2 linked regions of the Methylovirgula sp. 4M-Z18 genome follow. The protein of the gene in region 2 interacts with the protein of the main gene of each other region in a pairwise test. Links are inferred from orthologs where the notes say so. Each region holds a gene or a part of one and is shown on either strand. Other genes may lie near its edges. The genes, in order: cysK and cysE.

The links.
Region 1: the proteins of cysE (region 2) and cysK interact in binary tests that used the Escherichia coli proteins (3 or more experiments, as listed by UniProt). The link is inferred for Methylovirgula sp. 4M-Z18 from one-to-one orthologs.

Annotation. Positions count from the first base shown.
Region 1 is NZ_CP149574.1:577,524-580,592, forward strand. Bases 162-2,910 are described here. They hold cysK (cysteine synthase A), read right to left. Parts: upstream 2,142-2,910; coding sequence 1,182-2,141; downstream 162-1,181. Other genes in these bases: V9T28_RS02625 (enoyl-CoA hydratase), read left to right, coding at 162-252; V9T28_RS02630 (LOG family protein), read left to right, coding at 368-1,126; V9T28_RS02640 (RrF2 family transcriptional regulator), read right to left, coding at 2,225-2,677; dut (dUTP diphosphatase), read right to left, coding at 2,690-2,910. Outside these bases: more of V9T28_RS02625, read left to right, coding at 1-161; more of dut, read right to left, coding at 2,911-3,069.
Region 2 is NZ_CP149574.1:2,973,089-2,976,375, reverse strand. The notes cover bases 64-3,030. They hold cysE (serine O-acetyltransferase), read left to right. Parts: upstream 64-1,115; coding sequence 1,116-1,946; downstream 1,947-3,030. Other genes in these bases: V9T28_RS13730 (gamma carbonic anhydrase family protein), read left to right, coding at 2,496-3,030; V9T28_RS13735 (DUF3126 family protein), read left to right, coding at 2,085-2,480; V9T28_RS13745 (phosphatidate cytidylyltransferase), read left to right, coding at 65-1,006; V9T28_RS13750 (lysophospholipid acyltransferase family protein), read left to right, coding at 64-68. Outside these bases: more of V9T28_RS13750, read left to right, coding at 1-63; more of V9T28_RS13730, read left to right, coding at 3,031-3,035; V9T28_RS13725 (NAD-dependent epimerase/dehydratase family protein), read left to right, coding at 3,039-3,287.

The sequences.
Region 1 (3,069 bases), 2.4 Mb from region 2 along the record:
GCGGTGCAACGCCTGTGGCCGGCCGGCTCTTTCGACGCGGAAGCCGCCAAAGCGCTGCAGGCGATCGCACAAAACGCGCCGCTGACGCTGCGGGCCATGAAAGCCGCCCTCAACGAATGCGTGACGCTGGAGGCGAACCGCAATTTTGCCAATGCCGATCGCTTGGTCGAAGCGTGTTTTCGCAGTGCGGATTATCGCGAAGGCCAGGCGGCGTTCAAGGAGAAGCGCGAGCCGGATTTCAAGGGCGAATAGGGGCGATTGAACGAAGCCAGTGGCTAGCTGTACACTTATGTGACATTGGGAATTCTACGCCGATTGGCGCCAAAGCCCGTGGGTTTATTCATTCGCGTTTCGAGATTGCAAGACCATGACCGATACCAAGCCGCTTCCTACTGCTCAGATGGCCTCGGCCACCTATCGCGTGCCCGCTCTCGATCAGGATTTCATCTTAGGCGACGCGCAGCGCGGGCTGCGTTTCCAAATGGAATATGAGAAGGCCGAACAGACGTTGCGCAATTGGGGCGTGCGGTCGACCGTCGTGGTGTTCGGCTCGGCCCGCGTACGCGAGGACGGGCCGCCGAAAGACCAGCGCCGCTATGCCGAGGCGCGCCGGCTCGCCCGTATCATTTCGGAACAAGATGGCGCACTCAGCCCGAAGAGCGGCATTCGCGACAATGTGATCGCCACTGGCGGCGGCCCCGGCATCATGGAGGCGGCCAATCGCGGCGCGCACGACGCCGGCGCGCCGACCATCGGCTTCAACATCACGCTGCCGCACGAGCAGCAGCCCAATGCTTACACGACGCCGGAACTGACGTTCCAGTTCCATTATTTCTCGATGCGCAAGATGCATCTCGCCATGCGCGCCAATGCGCTTGTCGTCTTTCCCGGCGGCTTCGGCACGTTCGACGAAAGTTTCGAGATCCTGACCCTGGTGCAGACGGGCAAGATGCCGCCCGTGCCGATCATTTTTTTCGAGGAAGCCTATTGGCGCAAAATCATCAATTTCGATGCGCTGGTCGAGGAAGGCGTTATTGCGGCGAAGGATTTGGATCTGATCGATTTTGTCGACACGGCCGAAGACGCTTGGGCGATCATTCAAAAGAAGCAGCGGGCGAAGTCGTAGCCGCCCGCGTTGTGCGCGCCTGGAACGGACCGCGGTCCATTCCAGGCGCCGAATATCACAACCCTTCGAACAGAGCCGTCGACAAATAACGCTCGGCAAAGGAGGGGATGATGATCACGATCTTCTTGCCTTCCGATTCCGGCCGGGCCGCGATTTCCAGCGCCGCGGCGACCGCTGCGCCGGAGGAAATTCCAGTCGGAATCCCTTCCATCTTGGCGAGCAGGCGGGCCGTGTCGAAAGCGGTCTGATTACCGACCGTGATCACTTCGTCGATCACCGAGCGGTCGAGAATGGCGGGGATGAAACCGGCGCCGATGCCCTGAATCTTGTGAGGTCCCGGTTGGCCGCCCGACAGCACGGGCGAATCTTCCGGCTCCACGGCCACGACCTTCAGGGTGGGGCGGCGCGGCTTCAGCACCTGGCCAACGCCGGTGATCGTGCCACCGGTGCCGACGCCGGAGACGAAAATGTCGACTTCGCCGTTGGTGTCGTTCCAGATTTCCTCCGCCGTCGTGGCGCGGTGGATCGCCGGATTGGCGGGATTTTCGAATTGCTGCGGAATCATCGCGCCCGGCGTCGCCGCCACGATCTCATTGGCCTTGGCGATCGCGCCTTTCATGCCTTGTGCCGCCGGCGTCAGCACCAGTTCGGCGCCGAGCAAAGCGAGCATCTTGCGACGCTCCACCGACATCGATTCCGGCATCACCAGAATCAGCTTGTAACCGCGCGCCGCGGCGACGAAGGCGAGGGCAATGCCGGTATTGCCGGAGGTCGGCTCGACCAGAACGCCGTTGCCCGGGGTGATCTTGCCAGCCTTTTCCAAGGCGTCGATCATGCTGACGCCGATGCGGTCCTTCACGCTGGAGATCGGATTGAAAAATTCCAGCTTGGCAAGAAGCTGAGCCTTCACGCCCTTCTCTTTCTCGATCCGGCGCAGACGCACCAGCGGCGTGTCGCCGATCGTGTCGGTAATCGAGTCGAAGATCCGACCGCGTCCAGGCTTCCTCTCAGTCATGTGCGTCTCCTGCAGATAGAGTTCTCGAGAATGAAAACTAACTAATTCTACAAATTTTGTCGATAAATTAATTTAATCCAATTTTAAATTGTGAAATCTCCGTGTCCGACCCCTTCGTTAAAGACGGCGAGCTGTTCGGCATTGCGGCACAGGTCATCGACCGAAATGGCGTCGAGTTCCGCCAGGAACGCGTTGCTCGCCCGTTGCACCGCCGGCGCGATCACCTCGTTCACGAGTCGCGAGCGCGGCGTCGGGGTCGCTGAATCTTCATTATGCTCGTTCATCGCCGCCCGGACGATTTCGCCGGCACTGATGCGGCGGCGCTCGCGCGCCAATTCATATCCGCCGCGCGGACCGCGCACCCCCTTGAGCACATTGGCGCGCACCAAGTTCTGCAGCAGGGTTTCGAGATGGCGTGGCGGCAGGTCGTGGCGGGCGGCGAGCGCTTTGGCGGCGACCGGCATCGGTCGCGCGTGCAGCGCAACGTCGACGACGGCGGCTACGGCGAGCAAGCTGCGGCGGGAAAGTAAGATCATCGCGACTGCCTCCTATTTCGAACCGGTAGACCCATAGCCGCCCGCCCCGCGGCCGGTTTCGTTCAGATTGTCGACCCGGATCAACGTCGCTTGGCTGACCGGGGCGATCACGAGTTGGGCGATGCGCATGCCGCGGGTGATTTCGAACGGCTCTTCGCCGTGGTTGATCAGCACGACGCCGATTTCGCCGCGGTAATCCGCGTCGATCGTGCCGGGCGCGTTGAGCACGGTGACGCCGTTTTTGAGGGCGAGGCCCGAGCGCGGGCGCACCTGGCCCTCATAGCCCTTGGGCAAGGCGATACAAAGACCGGTCGGCACCAGCCGGCGACGGCCGGGCAGCAGCACCAGCGTGTCGTCGGCGGGGACGGCAGCCATCAGATCGACACCGGCGG
Region 2 (3,287 bases):
GCGACGATTTTATCGCGCGCGCCCGCAATGCCCTTCTCGCCCTCAAGCCTGCGGATTTCCACCGATGAAAGCGCCCCACGAAATTTTCCTGCTGTTCGGCGGTACATTGGGCGTTCTCGCGGTTGCGACCCTGGTCGGCCAATTGCTCGCGTGGCGCGCCCGGCCGCATAAAAATCCGGTGATCGAGAATCTCAATCAGCGCATCAATGCCTGGTGGGTGATGGTGATCATCATCGGCCTCGCCTTCCTGCTCGGCAAGGGTGCGGTCATTCTGCTGTTCGGCCTCGCGTCCTTCGCCGCCTTGCGCGAGTTTCTGACCCTCACGCCCACCCGCCGCGGCGATCATTGGGCGCTGCTGGCGATCTTCCTGCTTGGCCTGCCGGTGCAATATTACCTCGTCTGGATCGACTGGTACGGGCTCTATTCGATTTTCATCCCGGTCTATTGCTTTCTGATCCTGCCGATCATTGCGGCTTTGCGCGGCGACACGCTGCACTTCCTCGAGCGCATCGCATTCGTGCAATGGGGACTGATGATCTGCGTGTTTTGCGTCAGCCACGTGCCGGCGCTGCTCACCCTGCCGATCCCCGGCTTCGAAGCGAAGCGCCTACTGCTGATCTGCTTCCTCGTTATCGTCGTGCAGGGGTCGGATGTGCTGCAATATGTGTTCGGCAAATTGTTCGGCCGCAACAAGGTCGCCCCCAATCTGTCGCCCTCCAAAACCTGGGAGGGGCTGATCGGCGGCGGTTTGAGCGCGACCTTGCTCGGCGCCGGCCTGTGGTGGATCACCCCGTTTTCGGTCCTGCAAGCGGCGGGCATGGCCTTCGTCATCTGCCTGATGGGTTTTCTGGGCGGGCTTGTCATGTCGGCGATCAAGCGAGACCGGGGCGTCAAGGACTGGGGCCGGGTGATCGAGGGCCATGGCGGCATTCTCGACCGACTGGATTCGGTGATTTTCGCCGCACCGATCTTTTTTCACATGACGCGGTACTGGTTTACCGTATAAGGCTGGGCATGGTGGCGCTTGCGACCTATGTCGTGTGGCACGGATGTATTTTGCGCGTGCAACGCAGCAAATTATGTTATGGTGTCGGCCGGTTTTTTGGGAGGGGCGGATGGCCCAAGTTCAGAGTGCTAAGGTCGTTGGTTTGCATGCTGATCCGCTTTTCACCCGTATCCGGCAGGAAGCCGAGGATATGGTGCGGCGCGAGCCCGAATTATCCGGCTTCGTGTTTTCGACCATTTTGAACCACGACACCCTGGAAAGCGCCGTCATCCAGCGCGTCTCCTCGCGGCTGGATCATCGCGAGGTCTCCGGCGATCTGATCGCCCAGGCCTTTACTGATTTCGCCGCCCGCGACCCCGCGATCGGCGAAGCTTTTCGCGCCGACATTCTCGCCGTCGCCGACCGCGACCCGGCGAGCAACCGGCTGATAGAGCCGCTGCTCTATTTCAAGGGTTTCCACGCGCTGCAAACCTATCGCCTCGCCCATGCGCTGCTGAAAGCGGGCCGAAAGGATTTTGCGCTCTACCTGCAGAGCCGCGCCTCGGAAGTCTTCCAGGCTGACATCAATCCGGCGGCGAAGATCGGCAAGGGCATTTTCCTTGACCACGCCACCGGTCTCGTCGTCGGCGAGACGACCGTGATCGAGGATGATGTGTCGATCCTTCAGGGCGTGACCCTGGGCGGCACGGGCAAGGAAACCGGCGACCGGCATCCGAAGATCCGCCATGGCGTGCTGATCGGCGCGGGCGCCAAGATCCTGGGCAATATCGAAGTCGGCCATTGCGCCCGCGTCGCCGCGGGCTCGGTCGTGCTGGCCCCGGTGCCGCACAATACGACCGTCGCCGGCGTCCCGGCCAAGGTGGTCGGTGTCGCAGGCTGCGCCGAGCCGTCGCGGACGATGGACCAATTGATCGCCGATAAATTGGGCTACGAGATTTAATCCGTCATCTTTGGACGCGGGCGGCCAGCCCGCGCTTCCGTCATTCCCTCTTGCCCGCCTCGTCCATTCGTGGCAAATCCACGCGGCGTTTTACGCGCCGATTGGACGCGTCCGAATATCCTTGGCGGAGACAGAATGCTGGAAAAAACCGAATTGCGAAAGCTGCAGGCGTTTTTGCGTCAGACTTTCGGCAATGACGCGATTCGCGTCAGTCTGAATCCGAAAAACGCCGAAATGGCAGATGTGCATTTGGGTGAGCGCCGGATTGGCGGCATTATCGTCGACGATGAGGACGGCGATCGGTCCTTTGCTTTCGACATGAAAATCCCGGTCGAGCGGCCGGCACTGGAATCCTATCTCCGATTGCTGTTCGAGAACGACAAGCTGAAGATTGTGGCGCGTGCCAAGAAGGTCGATTCCGTCGAACTCAATTGCGGCGAAGATCATATCGGCGTCATCTCCGCCGACGATCCGAAGGCGAAAAGCTACACGTTGCAAATGGCGATCCTGGATTTCGATCTGGACGATTTTTAACAGCGGATCCCGGCCATGCCCGTCTACTCTCTCGACGATGTTTCCCCCAAGCTTCCCGCGGACGGCCGCTATTGGATTGCGCCGAGCGCCGAAGTGATCGGGCGGGTCGATCTTGCCGAGGATGTCGGCATCTGGTTCGGGGCGGTGCTGCGTGGCGACAACGAGTGGATCAGCGTAGGTGCGCGCAGCAATATCCAGGAGCATTGCGTGCTCCATACTGACATGGGCCTTCCCCTGCAGATCGGTGTCGATTGCACTATCGGCCACCGCGCGATTCTGCACGGCTGCACGATTGGCGACGGCACGCTGATCGGCATGGGCGCAACTGTGTTGAATGGCGCGAAGATCGGTGCGGGCTGCCTTGTCGGCGCCAATGCGCTTGTGACCGAAGGCAAGGAATTCGCCGATGGCTCGCTCATCGTCGGCGCGCCGGCGAAAGCGGTTCGCGTCCTGTCGCGGGACGACCTGCAGCGCCTGCGCCTATCGGCCGCCAATTACGTGCGCAATTGGCAGCGCTTTGCGAAGGGCCTGAAGCGGCTCGACGGACAGAGTTAGTCGATGAGATTTCTCGTCACCGGCACCGCGGGCTTCATCGGATTTCATTTGGCGAAGCGGCTTCTGGATGACGGCCATGAGGTGATCGGGGTCGACGGATTCACCTCCTATTACGATATCAACCTGAAAGAGCAGCGCCACGCCCAACTTGCGGTGCGCAATGGCTATCAAGGGCATCGCGCGATGCTCGAGGATGCCGCCGGACTGGAAGATGCCTGGGGCGATCGGCCGATCGACATCGTCATTCATCTC